2 regions of the Nocardia sp. NPDC056100 genome follow, and region 1 is predicted to be linked to the other one. Evidence: riboswitches for the same ligand, from Rfam matches in the RefSeq annotation. Region 1 holds a riboswitch; the other holds the start of a gene.
What was found. A riboswitch is a leader RNA that binds a small molecule or an ion and turns the genes downstream of it on or off. The one in region 1 is predicted to bind ZMP and ZTP.

Region 1 (9,248 bases):
GCACACGGAACCGAGCAACGGCCGATTTGAATCCGGACCCGTACACCCTGAATGCCCTGTTCGAGCAGCTAGAACTGGCGACGGACGATGAGTCCGTGGAGGAATTCATCAAGACGCATCAACTCGATGCCGGCACTGAGGTCCTGGACGCAGAGTTCTGGTCGCCCGAGCAGGTGCTTTGTATGAAGGACATGATCGAATTCGATTTCCCAGGGGCAGAGTGGATCGATGTGCTGAACAGGCGTTTACACGAGTCGTTGTGATACCGGTGCGATGTCCCAAAAGCAGTTTCGGCCAGCCCGCTGACCCCGGCAGGCCAGTGCGGGTGAGTCGAAGATCAACCGGGCCAGCCGATCTGGGTTCGGGGGAACGTCCGCAACTGCCGCATCCCGCGCACTCTGCACCGACCAGTACCAAACGGGCACAATCACGCTCGTGGATTCGGACAGCGCGCACTCACCTACCGATTCTTCAGACGGCGGCAACTCGGTTGCGGCCCAATGGGATCTGCTCCGAAACGATGAGACGTACTACCGTCGCTTTCTGGACCGCGATCTGATCAGCCGAGGACCTCCGTTGATCCGGCTCCTGGAAGTGCCCGGTCATGCCGCGACCCGCGCGTTGGTCGGCCGTTCAAACCGGTTGGCCGACAGCAGCTTCCCAATGCGCGCACATGCCAATGAGAGCGAGAGTGTCGGCCTCCGGCCGTGCCTGCCAGCCTGGGTGGCTCCTGGCCAGGTCGGCCGAATAGTTCGCCTACCGACGTACAGATCTCGTTGCGGTAGTGTCCGGTGGTGAAATTGGTTGGTGCGGAAGGGATCTCCTGCCGTGCCACGCGGAATGGGGAGAGCGTGAGATCAACGTCTGTTGCGGGTGTGGTTATGGCTGGTTTGTGCGCGATGGGGGTGGCGGCCCCGCCCGCTTCCGCAGATGTCACATCCGCCAATGGTTTGATGACGATCTTCGGTACGGATTTTCAGGTAGGCAACCGCTACAAGCTTGGAATTATGCGCACGAGTTCTTACGGAAATATTGCCATCCAGGACAGGGAAACCGGCACTGCCAATGCGATTGATCTCGGGGTTTGGATCGGTACCCCTACCTTGGTCTTGACATGGATTCCGAAGGTGACAGGGGATCGGACGATTGTCGTCACCCAGTTCGGCTTCCACAATGCGGTCATAGCATCGGTTCGCGTTCACGTCGACTGATCCCGCGATCGAGACTCAATTGCGGCCTCCCAACAACACACGCCATTGCCGTGTGGCGCGCTGATCGGGGTCGCACAGCGGAAGCTCCACTGGCCATGTCGATCCGAGGCAGCGGATCGCTGCGACTTCCGACTTCTGCGCCGTTGTAAATTTCACAACCGCGCCCGCACATCGGTAGTCGAAATGCCCCGGTTCGACCGACATCGAACGCACTATTCTGCCGCATATCGCGCTGACCAAACCGGCCAGCGCTATGCCGTGCGAGATAAAGCAGTCGAAGCCTCGACCGACTAAGCCATCGTCAGTTCATCCGAGGGTCGGACGGAAGGACAGCAGCAAGCCCGAGCAAGACCTGCTCGATCGCGCTCAGCCTCGAAGCCAGCCTCACCCGCTCGGTTTCGGTCATGGCGGCCTTCAGGCTTGCGAGTTCCAGCAGTGCGGGCTCTACGATTCTCGACAAGTTGGTCACGATGATCCCCTTCCCGGGGACTTCGGCAACCGCTGTCCACGGCCAGCCGTAGAACTCACTCTATTGCTACTTGCCTACCGCACAGGTGGAACCGCTAGGCCGATGCACCGAAAGATCAGCGGGCTGAAAGTCTCTCAGCGTTCGGCCGCGCATCAGATCCCACATACCGCGCTGTGCGAACCGGCCGCCGAGGGTCAGCGAGCTGAACCGATCTCAGGCCAGCGGAACGTCCGCCGCTGCCGATGCGACTGCACAGCAGCATGGTTTCATCAGGCAGGATGGCTGAATGGCGATCGACACCGTGAAGCTGGCCGCACTAGAAGCACTTTTGGCCGACGGTGCCCTGACCGATGGCGAACTACCCAACCAATTGCGAGACGCGGGATTGCCTGAGGTAGCCCACGAATTCGAGCGCGCACTGAGGCGACCGGCGCGACGACACCGGCATCGCTGGAACATCGTGCCTTTCGTCTGACCGCAGCGATCGCACTACTTTGCCGCATACCGCGCTGACTTCACCGGCCAGCGCAGGCGGCAGCGATGATGCCGGTGACGACGACCGGAGGGGCGATCTTGCGCGGTGATGAATTCCGCTGTGCAACTTCGGGAACGAGACCCGCAACCGGTCCGGATACGGTAATCATCAGTCGGCCGGGACCGAGAAGTGTCCTGGCCCTAGTCCGAACCACAGAGGGAGTCGACCATGAGCAACGACAACGCCACGCCGGACCAGGAAGCAGAGTTCGCCGCGGACGCCGCCGAGGCCACCGAGACCGACACGGAGCACGAGTCCATGATCGAAATCGGCACCGACGCGGACTTCGCGAGCGAATAGATCTGCTCGCACCGGGCGGCAGACCCTACAGCCGACCGCGAAAAGGCCCCGCCCAGTCCGAACTGAGCGGGGCCTTCAGCTGGTCACAGTCCGCGGCCCGCTGATGTCGGCGACGGCCTCGAACGGGGTGCCACATCACCGCCGCCGAACGCCCTGGCCGCATACCGCGCTGACCGAACGAGCCAGCGCGATGCGGCGGAAGATCAATCAGCCGTGCCGATCCGACGTCGGACGAACTCACGCAACGCCGATGAACGTGGGCTCGTCGGCGCAGGAGTACCTCACTCGTGGGTCGTATTGCGCACCAGGGAGTGCGCGAGTCCGTGTCCCTCCTGGCGCTCGGTAGCCGTGGGGATTTTCGGTGGGGTCGTGTTACATGCCCGTAGGCCAGTCCTCCGAATATTGCGCAACGTCGTCGTCGGTCTGGCCCGTACTGTCCTGGCGGCGCGCGTACATCTCATCCAGTTTGGTGAGGTCGAGCTTGAGGTGTTCGTCAATAGTCAGGCCGTTGTAGTTGCCGCTGTACACAGGCAGAGCGCGAGTGGACGCTGTGGGAATGGCATACGCCGCGTAGAGCGCGATCAGGTTGCCTGACCCGTCCCGGATGGGCAGGGTCCGCGGGAAGACGTGAGCCTGCTCGCTGTTCTGCACCACAATTTCGGGTACATCTCCGTTGTATCGAAGCGTCAGGGCGGCCAACTCTTCTGGCTTGACCTCCGTGTCCGGGATGATGCTCAGTTCAGGGATAGCGGAGGCGCCGTCGGGTTCCATTGCTGCCAGTCCTTCTGTGGGAGTGGATATTCAGCGGATGCAGCCACCCGCCCCGCCTCAGTGTGACGCCACATCGGCGCGCGGTCTGCCCAACTGCGACAATCCTCGGAGCCGAAACATCCATGCAGGACTCGGCCCGGAATCCCGCGGGGGACGCAGCGCGCTGTTGCCGTGCTCGACGGCCACTTCGCGCAGTGTCTATCCGTTCTCGCGGGGCGATGAACGATTCCGTCAAACCCGAGGTGATGGGCCGTGGGCGAAAACGCACTCTATTGCCGCGTGGCGCGCGGACCGCAGCGGACCCTCGAAAGATCAACGGCCCGAGGCGACTCGGGCCGTTCCGGTGTCCGCAACTGCCGAATGCAGCGCGTTTCGGTCTGGTTGGCCGTTCGGTCGAGCGTGGGTTAGCGTGTGATCGATCGCGACTGGCGTTGCGTGGGCCGACCACGAGGAAGCGCAGTATCGGAGCGTCGTACGCCTGGGTGCTCCCCATCTCGAGACCAGAGACGGGGAGCACAATGGACTTGCGTTACGGCATGAATCCGCATCAAACCGCACGGGTTTCGACCGATGGTGATCATCTTCGAGTCGTGCACGGCTTCGCATCGATGATCAATTATCTCGACGCGCTCAATGCCTGGCAGCTTGTCGCCGAAGCGAGTCGCGCCACGGGCCACGTGTCGGCTACGTCGTTCAAACACGTTTCCCCGGCAGGCGCGGCGCTCGCCGGGCCGGTCGACGAAACCATGCGAGCGAGTTGGAGATTGGGCGACGGTGCGGTCACGGCGGCTTATGCGCGAGCCCGCGACGCGGATCCTCGCTCGTCGTACGGCGACATGATCGCGGTATCCGAGCCGGTCGATCACGAGCTCGTCGACATGCTGTCCGGGATCGTCTCCGATGGCATCATCGCCCCGGGCTATGCTCCCGGAACTGTTGCGGCACTTGCCCGTAAGAAAGGCGGCCGTTTCCTCGTCTTCGAGATCGATCCGACTTTCCGGCCACCGGAATCGGAGTCCCGGACGGTCTTCGGTGTCACTCTCGAACAGGACCGCGACAGTGTGCCGATCACTGCGGACCTGCTGCGGGTGGCCGACGGTCACACGCTGAGCGACAACGCGGTGACCGATGCGCTGCTGGGCATGATCACCGCCCGCTATACCCAGTCCAACACCGTTGTCTACGTCCGGGACGGAATGACTATCGGCGTCGGTGCGGGACAGCAATCACGCATCGACTGCACGATTCTCGCCGGAAGCAAGGCACGCACCTGGTGGACGCGGCGACACTCCGCCAAGCTCTCGGGCATCACTCTCATCTCCGACGGGTATCTTCCATTCCGCGACAACGTCGACGCCGCCGCCGAACACGGAGTTGAGTTGATCGTCGAACCGGGCGGCTCCCTCCGCTCAGACGCGGTCGCCGAGGCGTGTCGCGAACACCGCATTACCCTCGCCCGCACCGGAGTTCGACTCTTTCACCACTAGACCGCAGCAACTGGCCCAACCGGCCCCAACATCCGCTCCTGCCGCATGGCGCGTGGCTGGGAACTGCCGCACGCTGGCCCCGGATCCGCTGGATTTGGCCACGGATTTGGCATCCGGGCGTAGCGAAATCCAGCGGTCCGGGCAGGACGTGTTGGCTGACTTCCTGTGAACCGCTTCGGGATCGATAGCGGCCTTATTGTGCCCAGGGTGGGGCGAAGGTGTTGTCGCCGATGGTGCCGAGCATGCCGACCGAGGTGACGGCGGTGAAGGTGGCGATGGTGTCGGGTGAGGGATTGGTGATGACGAGCTTGGTGTTGGGCGGGACGGACAGGGCATCGCCGGGGGCCAGGTGGTGTTCTTCACCGGACATGGTGACGTGCAGGCCGATGGTGTGCGAGATGAACACTTCCTCGCGGGACATGCTGTGCTCGACGCTGATTGCCGCGGGGGCGGCGTCCACCCGCCAGATCGCCAGATCGGTGGATCCGCGGGAGGGGACGGCCAGGGGGCGGAAGGTGAACCCGTCGCTGGTGAAAACGGAGGCCTGGTCGAGGTTTACGACGGTCATGGGGATGTCCTTTGCTACAGGGTTCAGGCGGTCCAGGGCGGGGTGACGGTGAGCGCGTCCAGGGTTGCGGTGATACCCGCGGGCGCGCAGCCGATCACGGTGGCGGGCTCGGTGTCCGAGCCGTTGGACGCGCTGAACGGGGTGTGGGGCGGCACGATGACGGCGCTGCCGGCGTCCACCAGCAAGCCGCGACCGTTCAGAGTGACTGCGAGCCTGCCGGTTTCGACGACGAACACTTCTTCCCTGTCCAGGGTGTGCTCCTTGCCGGTCGACCCCGGTGGCATGTCGACGCGCCAGACAGCGAGGTCGACGGTCCCCAGCGAGGGGGTGGCCAGCGAGCGGCAGAGTGAGTCGCCGTTTCGGAACTCGGGGGCGTCGGCGAGTGTTGTTGTGCTCAAAGGGTTCTCTCCAGGTGATGAACAACGGAACCAGCCCTATTACCGTCGCGTGAGCTCCTTCTCGGAACAACGGCGTTGTGCGTATCGGCTCATAAGCACGACTTATTGAGAGCCGACACAAGTGCGATCGGACCCAATGGTTCAGCGCGACCGACGAAATTCCCGCAAACTATCGGGAACCACTCCTGTCGGCCCACCATCCCTCCCCGCAAGTTTCCTCGGTGCGGTGCGAACAGCATCCACAACAGCGCGTACCCGTGGCAGGGATCGGTTCGTCATCGAAAGCCGCTTGGCTCAGACCCCAAATTTCACGAGCACATGCTATTGATGAAAACCGCTGCCACGCCAAGGCATTGAGAGATTTGCACGCACTAAATGGCTCGGCCGCTCACCCAGTACATTGCCGATGACCGCGCTTGCCAGTACAGGCCGATTCGTCAGTCGGCTGTCAGGGTGCTGGGTGATTCACCGCGATACGGTATCCATCGGTATCCAGGCTGGAAGACGATGGAGCCATCTCCCAAACCGAGCTCAGCGTGTGTGGCCTCGGAGAGGACAAGGCCGTGTGGTGATGCCTCGCCCGGCTCGTCGAACCACTCTCTTTTGAGTTCGGCGGGGTCGATCATCCACTCCGGGTCCCAGCCGACCGTCGCGGCGACGTATCCGTCGAATGCGGCCAGCAGTTCGTATAGGTGGTTACCGAGCGCGGTCAGTTCCGCTGCGGTAAGAGCGAATCGGGGAACTGTGCCATCCAACGCGACACCGAACCCGACTGCCACCGGCAGAATCGACAACTCGATGAAGGGCCCGTCGGTACGCAGCAACGGCGCATGCAAAGGGATCTGGTGATCCCCCACTCCGAGGGGACCCCTCCCCGAGGTTCGGGAGCAGGACAACACTGCCGCACGTGCCGCGTCGATATTGTCGCCGAAGTTCACTACCAGTTCGAAGCAAATCGCCACGCCAGCCCCATCTTTCGCCTCACCCAACTGTATCGGTAACTGCGGGGGAGGTCCGACGACTGACACTCACCGCCGCGAGCCGAGGATGGGGAATGATGGTGTGTCATGAGCGATCTACCCCGACGCTGGGATCCGATGACGTCGGTCCGGCGCGACCTCAACGATTCGCTCTACCACGGTGACAGGTGGGCGGACCGGCACTGGATGAACGTGCCAGGCCCCTTCTACACCGGGCAGACCGATACCTGTTGGACCGGAAGGATTCACGCGCCGCGCAATGTGCTCTACGGGGGTGGGTACTACAACGAGTTCGTCTATCGCCAGCCGAAGTCGCCGGCTGAGGTCGAGGGCCTGCTGGCGGCAGCAGCGGACGACCCGTTCGACGGCTATGCCTCCGATGGAGACTCGCGCTGGACTCCCGCGGCTGTTCGGGCGTGGTGGAGTGGCCGCGATAAGGTCACCGAGCACCTTCGGCAGTTGCTCGCGGAGTACACCAAAGCTGGCGATATCGCCCAGAGAGTCGAAGCGGCAGAGGGTGTTCGCGACTTCCTAACCTACCTGGCGACCAACCTCGAAACCGACCTGCGGGAGTATGTGTTCAGGTTGGAGAACGATCGATACCCGACCGCCGACGATCCGCTGCCGACCCCTGTAACAGGGTCCCTCCCGACATCGCCACTCCTCGTGGCCGAGGCATCGCCTTAGTTCTGCGAACCAGATCCCAGCGTCACCGACGGGCTCGGAAGCCCGGTCGTGACGCGGTAGTCGGCAGCGGTGTGACTGCCGGTAATCCATTGCGCGAGTGTGGCGGTCGCGGATTCGAATGCCTGAATGAACGATTCCGGTGTTCCAACGAGCCATGACTGCGAACGGATCGTGTGGTAGCGGTGGTCAGTCTCGCACCAGCAGTCGATGTCGGTCGATATTTCCACTGCCAACGACGGTGGCTGCTCCCGAATGACGGACAGGTCGAACTCCACCCCGTCGCGCTGAGGACCGGAAGCGTATGAGAACGCGATACCGAAAACAACCCATCGCTCTCCGCTCTCGGTGTAGGTGACACGATCCGGAAACCACGTCCAACCAGAACGTCCGGGTGCCGGCGCGGAGAGGTCGATGCGCGCGGCCGCGCGACGGATTCGGGCCGCCTCATCTATGGAAAGGGCTGGCAACACTTTAGTGAGATCGATGCGGTCGAAAGGTCGAATCTCCACCGCGCCAGCGTAACTGGAGTGCGTCCGATCTGGCGGTCACACCGCGCGAATCTCCCCGTGCGAGACGTGAGTCGGCCCAACTTTCGGGGTACTCATTTCGGCAGATGGTGCTAGTCTTATTAGTATCATGCTGTGGTACATCGATCAGGCTTCCCGAGTCTCGTTGCACGAGCAGATCGCCGCATGCGTACGGCGTGCGGTGACCACTGGTGAGTTGGTGGTCAACGAACAGTTGCCACCCGCAACGGAATTGGCGGAGGCACTGTCCGTCGATCGCAATACCGTGCTGGCCGCGTACCGGCGACTGCGGGAAGAGGGCGTGGTGGACTTCCGGCGCGGACGCGGCGTGCGGGTCACCGCGTCCGCGCCGTCGACGGCTCCGATGGAGCAGGCCGTGCGGGGGCTGATCGATGTCGCGCGCAGGCATGGGTACAACAAGGCCGAAGTGCTCGGCATGATCGAGGAGTTGATGTGATGCCTACCGCGGCGGTCTATACGTGCCGTGCGACCAACTGGGTAATGCTGGTTATCGGCATCCCGATTGTGGTTCTCTGGACGATCATTTCGGTCAAGGACCCCGGATTGAACAACATTCTGGTTACCGCAGTCTGGCTCATATCCCTCCTGATCACAGCGGTCACCTCGACTCAGCGTGTCACCGCAGGTCCCGTCGGTCTGGCGGTGAGCCTGGGCCCTTTCGGTTTCCCCCGGGTGACCATCGCCCGCGCTGACATCGCTCACGCCGAGATCATCGATTTGCCGAGCGGGCCGTGGTCCAGTGCCGGGGTTGGTTGGCGACCGCGCCGCGGCTGGATGCTGGCCCTGAACACCGGCCCTGGACTACGTATCCGTACGAACAGCGGTCGGCGGGTTACGGTCTCGATGAGAGATCCCGCAGCCGCACTGTGGGCAATGGGCATCGCACCGTAAGCCCGTCCGGTTGCAGACCTCTCGTCGCTTCACAACGGTGCACGCCACCATCTCCAGTCGGTATCGGATCGAAACCCCGTGATACCAGCCACGATTCGAGCATCCAGAGCGGTTACGAGCCGACGTAATTCACGGGCACTGTGCGTGGGCAGAGCGTGCACGACTTGTTCGAGATGGTCGCGATTCTTGATGGATTCGGGATGACACTCGCGGAGGTCGCAGCCATGGTCAACCAGTTCTGCGTGGATATAGCGAGCTGAGCGGCCTGCCAGGGCACGCCATGAGCGGTATGCGAGCGCGGTCGCGTTCGGGTGGAAACGGATTCGGTCCAGTCGACGGATATCGGCGGCGCAAGATCCGGAGACCCGATCAATGGTGAGGAGGGGACGACGTGGGCGGAGTG
Region 2 (9,248 bases), on a different contig from region 1:
GGATCTGGTCATTCGCACCTCCGGTGAGCAGCGGCTCTCCGGATTCCTGCTGTGGCAGAGCGCCTATTCGGAGATCTGGTTCACCGAGGCGTACTGGCCCGAGTTCCGGCGGGTGGACTTCCTGCGCGCCCTGCGCGATTTCGCCGCCCGGCACCGCCGCTTCGGCGTCTAGGCTGCTCCGTCTCAGGTGTGACAACGGGTGTACTTGCGACACGACCAGTCAACGGTTGTGTTGCAGTGCAATGGCTTCCGTGGTTCGCGGGGCTGTCGCTCCGTACCGTCGGAGTGCATGAGTGAGCTGAACCAAGGGCAGAGTGGCCCGGCGGATGTGGAGTCCTACCTCAGTTATGAGGAGTTCGGCCGCCGGTTCCTGGAATACGCGGCGTCACCGGAACGCATTTCGGGGGCATTCGAGAAACTCACCGGCGAGGCTTTCGAATTCGGCCCGATCGGGGTGGGACCGGGCCGCATCGCGAAACTCTCCGCCGCCGTGCGCCTGGGGCAGCCGCGTTTGAATCGTGAACCGCAGGAATACATTTCGTACGATCTGGTGATCCCGCTGGATGTCGATCTGCTCATCGACCTGGCGGTGGACCGCTATCCGTTCCACGTGGACGGCACCATTCACCTGCATCTCACCGTGCGCACCGCCGAACCGCTGCGGGTGCTCATCGAAATCGCCGAACCGCAGCCGAGCAATGTGCGCATCAATGTGGCCAGCGCGTCCCGCCGCGGTGAGCTGCTGCGCATTCTGGCCAGCGTCGATCATGAGATCCGCCGCTTCGTGGCGCGCTATATCGCCGAGGAGATCTGCAAGCCGAATATCCAGGCCGCCACCGATATCGATGTGGCGGCGCGCCTGGACGCGGCCTGGCGACTATGAGGTTCAGAGCTTACGAAGCCGCAGCCGGTTGATGGTGTGATCGGAATCCTTGCGCAGCACCAGCGTCGCGCGCGGCCGGGTCGGCAGGATGTTCTCCACCAGGTTCGGCCGATTGGTGTTGTGCCAGATCTCTTTCGCCTGGTTGGTGGCTTCCTGATCATTGAAATTCGCGTAGTGGTGGAACGCGGAGTTCGGATCGGTGAAGGCGGTCTTGCGCAGGGACAGGAAGCGCTGCACGTACCACTTCTCGATGTCCTCGATGCGGGCGTCGACGTAGACGGAGAAGTCGAACAGGTCCGACACCATCAGTCGCGGACCGGTTTGCAGCACATTGAGACCCTCGACGATGAGGATGTCGGGCTGGCGCACGCAGTGGTACTCACCGGGCACGATGTCGTAGGCGATATGCGAGTACACCGGCGCGCACACCTCGGGCGCACCGGATTTCACCTCGGTGACGAAGCGCAGCAGTTTGCGCCGGTCATAGGACTCCGGGAAACCCTTGCGGTGCATGATGCCGCGCCGGGTGAGTTCGGCTGTCGGATAGAGGAATCCGTCGGTGGTGACCAGATCCACCCGGGGATGGTGATCCCAGCGGGCCAGTAGCGCCTGCAGCACACGGGCGGTGGTCGATTTGCCGACCGCGACCGATCCGGCCACGCCGATCACGTACGGCACCTGGCGGTCCGGATGGCTTTCGCCGAGGAAGGTCGCGGTGGCGGCGAACAATCGCTGCTTGGCGGCGACCTGTAGATGGATGAGCCGCGCCAGCGGCAGGTAGACCTCGGCCACTTCCTCGAGGTCGATCTGCTCGCCCAGGCCGCGCAGGCCGGTCAGTTCTTCCTCGGTGAGCACCAGGGGAGTCGACTTGCGCAGTGTGCGCCACTGCTTCCGGTCGAATTCCACGTAGGGACTCGGCTCGCTCATCCGTGCCATTTATCCACGTCCCAGGGTCGGGCGACAACAGTCTCGCGGAGTTCGTCCCGCCGCCGAGTCCGGCGAACCGGTAACCACTCCACGCATAGCCGAATTGTGCTCGGGTCCAACAGGGCGGTGAACACCAGGTGTTGCTACTCACCAGTAACCGGCGTGACATATGCCATAGCCGCGTCGGCGTCCACGTCACCGGAAGCCGTGCGATCCAATACAGTCGCCTGTTATGGCAGCGCATCCACTGGTCACCGAATACCTGCGTCTCGGTCTGGCTTTCGACCGGTTGGAGGAGGGTTTCGTCGATGCCTACACCGGTGATCCGGCACTGCGCCGGGCGAGTGAGAACGCGCCGAAGCCGGAGCCGCGCGCGCTCGCGCACAAAGCCGCCGCGCTGCTGAAAGACCTGCCGGACGCGGGCCTCGCGCCCGAGCGCACCGAATTCCTGGACGCGCACCTGCGCGCGCTGGAATGCTCCGCGCGGAAATTCGCGGGCGATGACATCTCCTTCATCGATGAGGTGCGCGCGTATTTCGACGTCGATATCGCACCCGGTGACGAGGACGACTATCGCGAAGCGCATCGGCAACTCGACGAGGTGCTGCCGGGTGAGGGATCGCTGTTCGACCGCATCACCGCGCATCGCCGCGGCGATGAGATTCCGCCCGAACGGCTGCGCGAATGCGTGGACGCGTTCTCCAGCGCGCTGCGCGAGCTGGTGCGCGAACGCTATCCGCTGCCCGATCACGAACGCGTGGAATACGAAGTGGTGGGCGATAAGCCGTGGTCCGGCTTCAATTACTACCTGGGCAACTATCAGTCCCGCGTGGCCATCAACTCCGACCTGAAACAGCATCTGTCGCAGCTGCCGCATCTGATCGCGCACGAGTCGTATCCGGGTCATCACACCGAGCACTGCCGTAAGGAAGCCGGACTGGTGGGCGCGGGTCAGGATGAGCAGACCCTGTTCGTGGTCAACACCCCGCAGTGCCTGATGGCCGAGGGGCTGGCCGATCTGGCGCTGAAGTCGATCGTCGGCCCGGGCTGGGGCCGCTGGGCGCAGGAGATCTACGCCGATCTCGGGCTGCGCTTCGATGGTGAACGCGCGGAACGCATTTCGACCGCCTCGGCGAAACTGCTGGGCGTGCGCCAGGATGCCGCGCTACTGCTGCACGACCGGCATCGCGGTGAGGACGAGGTCGCGGAATTCCTGCAGCGCTGGAGCCTGGTCACCCCCGAGCGCGCCCGCCAATCCCTGCGCTTCCTGTCCTCACCCCTGTGGCGCGCCTACATCTCCACCTATGTGGAGGGCTACCGCCTGCTCGGCGGCTGGCTCGATCAGGCCCCCGATGCAGCCGATCGCTCCGAGCGTTTCCGCCGCCTCCTCGACGAACCCCTCACCCCGGGCGCGATCCGCCGAATGTGAGCGTCGCGAAGTGCGAGTCCGAAGCATGGCCGGCTGCAAGATAAGCTGACACCACCGCGACTGGCGCACTCTGAGGTGGATGTAACCACCGGGAAGCACCGAAGTCCCGCACCGCGCGCCTGGGTGCTGGGCGTGAGGACTTTCGGCACCCCCGAGAATCCTCCGAGCACGGAGGTTGCGATGAATCAGCATCAAGACACACAGAACCCCCTGGCCGACACTCCGGGCGTGGCCAATACACTCGGCCCCGTGACGCAGACGACCTCCTCTGTCAATTCCCAGTCCCTCGCTGAGCTCGATCCCGAGGTCGCTGCCGCGATGGGCGGCGAGCTCGCCCGCCAGCGCGACACCCTCGAGATGATCGCCTCGGAGAACTTCGTGCCGCGCGCGGTGCTGCAGGCGCAGGGCAGCGTGCTCACCAACAAGTACGCCGAGGGCTACCCGGGCCGCCGCTACTACGGCGGCTGCGAGAACGTCGACATCGTCGAGGATCTCGCGCGCGCCCGCGTGACCGAGCTGTTCGGCGCGGATTACGCCAACGTGCAACCGCATTCGGGTGCGCAGGCCAATGCCGCGGTGCTGATGGCGCTGATGAACCCGGGCGAGAAGCTGCTCGGCCTGGATCTCGCGCACGGCGGTCACCTCACGCACGGTATGCGCCTGAACTTCTCGGGCAAGCTGTACGAGGTGCACGCCTACGGCGTCAGCAAGGAAGACCACCGCGTCGATATGGACGAGGTGCGCAAGATCGCCCGCGACACCCGCCCCAAGGTGATCGTCGCCGGTTGGTCCGCGTACCCGCGGCACCTGGATTTCGCGGCCTTCCGCGAGATCGCCGATGAGGTCGGCGCGTACCTGTGGGTCGATATGGCGCACTTCGCCGGTCTGGTCGCGGCCGGGCTGCACCCGTCGCCGGTGCCGCACGCCGATGTGGTGTCCTCCACCGTGCACAAGACCCTGGGCGGTCCCCGCTCCGGTCTGATCCTGGCCAAGCAGGAATTCGCCAAGAAGCTGAACTCGGCGGTGTTCCCGGGTCAGCAGGGCGGGCCGCTCATGCACGCCATCGCCGCCAAGGCCGTGTCGTTCAAGATCGCCGGCACACCCGAGTTCAAGGAGCGCCAGGAGCGCACCCTGTCCGGTGCGAAGATCCTGGCCGAGCGCCTGACCGCCGCCGACTGCACCGCCAAGGGCATCAACGTGCTCACCGGCGGCACCGATGTGCACCTGGTCCTGGTGGACCTGCGCAACTCGCAGCTGGACGGTCAGCAGGGCGAGGATCTGCTGCACGAAATCGGAATCACCGTGAACCGCAACGCCGTTCCGTTCGACCCGCGCCCGCCGATGGTCACCTCGGGTCTGCGCATCGGCACCCCGGCGCTGGCCACCCGCGGCTTCGGCGATACCGAGTTCACCGAGGTCGCCGAGATCATCGCGGCCGCCCTCACCGGCTCCGCCGATCTGGATTCGCTGCGTCAGCGCGTTTCCACGCTGGCCCAGCAGTTCCCCCTCTACGAGGGCCTGGAGGACTGGCGTCTGCTCGGCTGAGTCCAGCCATAGGCAACAGCAGGCCCGCAGCGATCGAAATCGCTGCGGGCCTGCTACTTTGCGGAGGGGTCAGTTGGCCTGCGGCGGGCGCGGGCGGGGGAGGTCGTCGCGGCGGATCGGCCAGTAGCTCTTCGGCCCGCCGGTCAACGCGGGGGCGTCGGTGTTGATCACCGTGAGCAGCCACTGCGGTCGCGGATTGACCCAATAGCGCTCCTGCGCACCGATTGTCAGCTTCACCGTCGGCACCGTCTCATTGCCGTCGGCGACCTTGCGGACGAACGCCGCGGCCTCCGGATCGTCCCAGATATCGATCTCGCTGTAGACGATCCCGTTGCGATTGAGCACCCGGCGCAGGCGAGCGCAGAAGGGGCAGCCCGGGCGTCGATAGACGACCAGCTCCGGGGTGGTCTCAGCGGTCATGTCCGGATTCTAGAGCCGAAAGGGATTGCCCGCGAACACCATCGCGGTACCGGTTCCGGCGGTACCGCACAGCTATCGACTAGGAGCGTTTGGTCAGGTAGTCGATGTACATCGGGCGCAGCACCTCGCCGATCTCGCCTTCGCCCGCGTGTACGTAGTCGTCCAGCATGGGCAGCACGTACTTGATGTCGGCCTCGCTCTCGCCCAGATCGCCCGCGGCGGCCTCGGCGGCGGGGATGGACTTGAGCAGCTCCCAGAGGAACTTCACATCACCGTGGCGAACCGCCAGCTTCACGGCCCGGTCGTGCAAATCCTTGGTGGAGAGCGCCTCGAGTTCCTGTGTATCGGCCATGACCTCGACTGTAATGGACCGATGGCACAGCAACCGAGGTACCGGGTCAAGCGTGTGTACGACGCGCCCGCGGCCGATGACGGCCGCCGGGTGCTGGTGGATCGACTGTGGCCGCGCGGGGTCAGCAAACAGGCGGCGGCGATCGACGAATGGGTGAAGGAGGTGACGCCCTCGAACGAACTCCGGAAGTGGTATCACGACGATCCGGACACGCGACGCGCCGAATTCGAGACACGGTATCGAGTTGAACTCGCCGCGGACCCGGCGCAGGCCGCTTTGGCGCGTTTGCGCCGCGAGGCCGCCGCGGAACCGTTGACGCTGGTGACGGCGGTGAAAGTGCCTGAGCACAGTCACGTCCCGATCCTGCTCGATGAATTGGACGAAACGCCCAGAGGGGGAGCGCGTTAACGAGTTCTTCACCAATGTGCCTGCCAGTCGGGAAGCCGGATCGCGATTTCGAATGTAGCGTCGGTTGTGCGGGCCGCGTAGGTGTGGTTCGTACGGGAGGTCCTGATCGTGACTGAGCAACTCAGTGCGAGGGGGCCGGCACCCGGCCCTCGGGTCGTACGACCCTAGAGCCCGACCGGCCCAGCGAGAACGCTTGCGCGGTGCCGCGCGAGTGGCAAAGGAGCCCACCGTGACTGATGCACGCTCCGTCAACGCTCCCACACCGAGCGCCGCCTCCAACCGGGGCACGCGCACCACAGGTCCGGGAGTTCGCGCCTCGCAGTCGTCCGAATCAGGACTGAAAACCTTCGTCGTGGATACGTCGGTACTGCTCTCCGACCCTTGGGCACTGACACGCTTCGGCGAGCATCACGTGGTGCTGCCGCTCGTGGTCATCAGTGAACTCGAGGCAAAACGTCACCACCACGAACTGGGCTGGTTTGCCCGCGAGGCACTTCGGATGCTGGACGATCTTCGTCTGGCCCACGGTCGGCTTGATCAGCGGATACCGGTCGGAACCGGTGGCGGGACACTCCAGGTGGAGTTGAACCACACCGATCCGAATGTGCTGCCCGTCGGATTCCGCACCGACAGCAACGATTCCAGGATTCTCGCCTGCGCGCTCAACTTCGCGGCCGAGGGTCAGCGAGTCGTACTGGTATCCAAGGACATTCCGATGCGCGTCAAGGCGAGCGCGGTCGGCCTGCGGGCCGAGGAATATCACGCACAGGATGTCGTCACCTCCGGCTGGACCGGCATGGTGGAGATGGAGGTGGGCTCCGAAATCGTCGACAAGCTCTACAGCGATTCGGTGATCGATCTGGATGAGGCCCGGGATATGCCGTGCCACACCGGTATTCGGCTACTGAGCGCCCGGGGCAGCGCACTGGCCCGCGTCTCGCCGGATAAGCGGGTGCAGCTGGTGCGCGGTGACCGGGAGGCGTTCGGCCTGCACGGCCGTTCCGCCGAACAGCGCATCGCCCTGGATCTGCTGCTGGACGAGAGCATCGGCATCGTGTCGATGGGCGGCCGCGCCGGAACCGGCAAGTCCGCGCTCGCGCTGACCGCGGGCCTGGAAGCGGTGCTGGAGCGCCGCACCCATCGCAAGGTGGTGGTCTTCCGTCCGCTGTACGCGGTCGGCGGCCAGGATCTGGGCTATCTGCCCGGCTCCGAGAGCGAGAAGATGGGGCCGTGGGCGCAGGCCGTCTTCGACACCCTGGACGGGCTCGCCAGCCCGGAGGTGATGGAGGAGGTGCAGGCGCGCGGCATGCTGGAGGTGTTGCCGCTCACCCACATTCGCGGGCGGTCGCTGCACGATTCCTTCGTGATCGTGGACGAGGCGCAGTCCCTCGAACGCAATGTGCTGCTCACGGTGCTGAGCCGTTTGGGCAGTGGATCGCGGGTGGTGCTCACGCACGATGTGGCCCAGCGCGACAATCTGCGAGTCGGGCGACACGACGGTGTCGCCGCGGTGATCGAGAAGCTCAAGGGGCATCCGCTCTTCGCGCACATCACCCTGACCCGCAGTGAGCGTTCGCCGATCGCGGCGCTGGTCACCGAGATGCTGGAGGAGTTCGGCCCCAACGCGTAAGCGTTGCCGGTCCGCTCGAAACCCGTGAAAACCCTTGCCCGGCCGAGTCGATTCGTCGACTCGGTCGGGCAAATTCATGGCGTGTGTTTCATCTCATAATCCGCAGGGTATATTCCGGTCAAATACCTGCTCGTCGGTCGATTCGGTGAGAAGTGTGTATTCGCCGAAAGATTGCCGAGTGGCTGGCCCGGGTTATCGAGAGGATGCAATGCACACCTTCGCTCGACGTTCGGCCGGTTTCATCGCGGCCCTCGCAGTCATCACCGCCTTCACCGCGGGCTGCGATAAGGACAACAAGGATTCGAAATCCGATACGGCGACCACCAGCACCACGGTCATGGCCGAGACCACCACCGAGCACGCCACCGAAACCAAGATCGCCACCCGCGATGGCGCGGAGGTCACCGTCGCCGGTGACTTCCTGGCCAAGTACAACGAAATGGGCGGCGTGACAGGCCCGCTCGGCCTGCCCACCGGCGCACAGCAGGAGGGCCCCGGCGGCGGCAAGATGCAGGAATTCGCGGGCGGCGCGATCGTCTCCAGCCCGGCCACCGGAATCCACGTGGTGTGGGGCGAGATTCGCAAGGCGTGGGAGGAGAACGGCGGTCCGAGCGGCAAACTCGGCTACCCCACCTCCGACGAGACCGATATCACCGGCGGTAAGCAGAGCGAGTTCACCGGCGGCACCATCACCTGGGTCGACAACAAGACCACCGTCACCGAGAAGTGAGCGTTCCCAGCCGATAGTGGACGGCGCGGTCCGGAGCCTTCCCCGCCCCGGACCGCGCTGACCCGTCGTTTTCCTGTGCGGATACCAACGGGGCGGCGATAGCGATTGTGAATGCGAGGCGAAGATCCCCACGTTTGCTCCGCAGCCGCTAGGTTGTCTCCGTGCAGAAGCAATTGGCCGACCGGGAACTGTTGGACTGGCTCGCGGCAGAGGTGGAGGCGAACCTCACCCGCCATATCGCGGCGGCCGCCGAATGGCAGCCCCATGACTACGTGCCGTGGGATGACGGCCGCAATTTCGAGTTCCTCGGCGGAACCGATTGGGAGCCCGGGCAATCCGAGCTCAGCGAGGTCTCCAAGCTCGCCCTCACGGTGAGCGTGCTGGTTGCCGACAATCTGCCCTCCTATCACCGGGAGATCGGCATGTACCTGCGGACCGGCGCCTGGTGGCGCTGGGTCGGCCGCTGGACCGCCGAGGAGAACCGGCACGAGATCCTGATCCGCAACTACCTCATGGTGACCCGCGCGGTCGATCCGATCGGCCTCGAGCGCCTGCGCATGGCGCATATGACCGAGAGCTTCCGCCGCCCCGCCATGCACCTGATCGATGTGCTGGCCACCTGCGCGTTCGAAGAGTTGGCAGCGGCCGTGCGGCATCGCAATACCGCCGCCACCGCGGACAATCCGATCGTCGCGTCCATCGCCGAGCGCCTGGCCGCCGATGACGAACTGCAGGCGGTGTTCTTCGCGAACATCGTCGCGGCCGCGCTCGACGTGGTTCCGGATCAGGCCGTGCGCGCCATCGCGGACCGCGTCGCCGACTTCCACGTGCCCGTGGTCAAGCTCGCCGACGGCAAGACCAGTGACGAGGTGCTCGCCGAGGCGGGCATCTATGACAGCGCGAACGAGCCCGCGCTGGTCTTCG

Region 2: linked by a shared signal. The riboswitch ahead of glyA (serine hydroxymethyltransferase) and the one ahead of ACFC0O_RS13700 (hypothetical protein) in region 1 are both predicted to bind ZMP and ZTP.

Annotation. Positions count from the first base shown of each region.
Region 1 covers NZ_JBHJVY010000002.1:444,910-454,157, forward strand. Annotated here, with positions in the region: gene ACFC0O_RS13670 (DUF2789 family protein) at 1-263, shown strand, start outside; gene ACFC0O_RS13675 (hypothetical protein) at 795-1,211, shown strand; gene ACFC0O_RS13680 (hypothetical protein) at 1,513-1,680, opposite strand; gene ACFC0O_RS13685 (hypothetical protein) at 1,967-2,155, shown strand; gene ACFC0O_RS13690 (hypothetical protein) at 2,384-2,515, shown strand; gene ACFC0O_RS13695 (hypothetical protein) at 2,888-3,286, opposite strand; ZMP/ZTP riboswitch at 3,698-3,777, shown strand; gene ACFC0O_RS13700 (hypothetical protein) at 3,805-4,773, shown strand; gene ACFC0O_RS13705 (hypothetical protein) at 4,967-5,341, opposite strand; gene ACFC0O_RS13710 (cupin domain-containing protein) at 5,365-5,739, opposite strand; gene ACFC0O_RS13715 (hypothetical protein) at 6,177-6,728, opposite strand; gene ACFC0O_RS13720 (ferredoxin) at 6,807-7,406, shown strand; gene ACFC0O_RS13725 (hypothetical protein) at 7,403-7,915, opposite strand; gene ACFC0O_RS13730 (GntR family transcriptional regulator) at 8,043-8,390, shown strand; gene ACFC0O_RS13735 (hypothetical protein) at 8,390-8,845, shown strand.
Region 2 covers NZ_JBHJVY010000004.1:824,532-833,779, forward strand. Annotated here, with positions in the region: gene ACFC0O_RS34220 (isoprenyl transferase) at 1-172, shown strand, start outside; gene ACFC0O_RS34225 (hypothetical protein) at 290-883, shown strand; gene coaA (type I pantothenate kinase) at 887-1,819, opposite strand; gene ACFC0O_RS34235 (DUF885 domain-containing protein) at 2,043-3,239, shown strand; ZMP/ZTP riboswitch at 3,286-3,371, shown strand; gene glyA (serine hydroxymethyltransferase) at 3,489-4,784, shown strand; gene ACFC0O_RS34245 (glutaredoxin family protein) at 4,854-5,204, opposite strand; gene ACFC0O_RS34250 (hypothetical protein) at 5,284-5,556, opposite strand; gene ACFC0O_RS34255 (DUF488 domain-containing protein) at 5,578-5,964, shown strand; gene ACFC0O_RS34260 (PhoH family protein) at 6,302-7,594, shown strand; gene ACFC0O_RS34265 (LGFP repeat-containing protein) at 7,803-8,324, shown strand; gene ACFC0O_RS34270 (acyl-ACP desaturase) at 8,486-9,248, shown strand, end outside.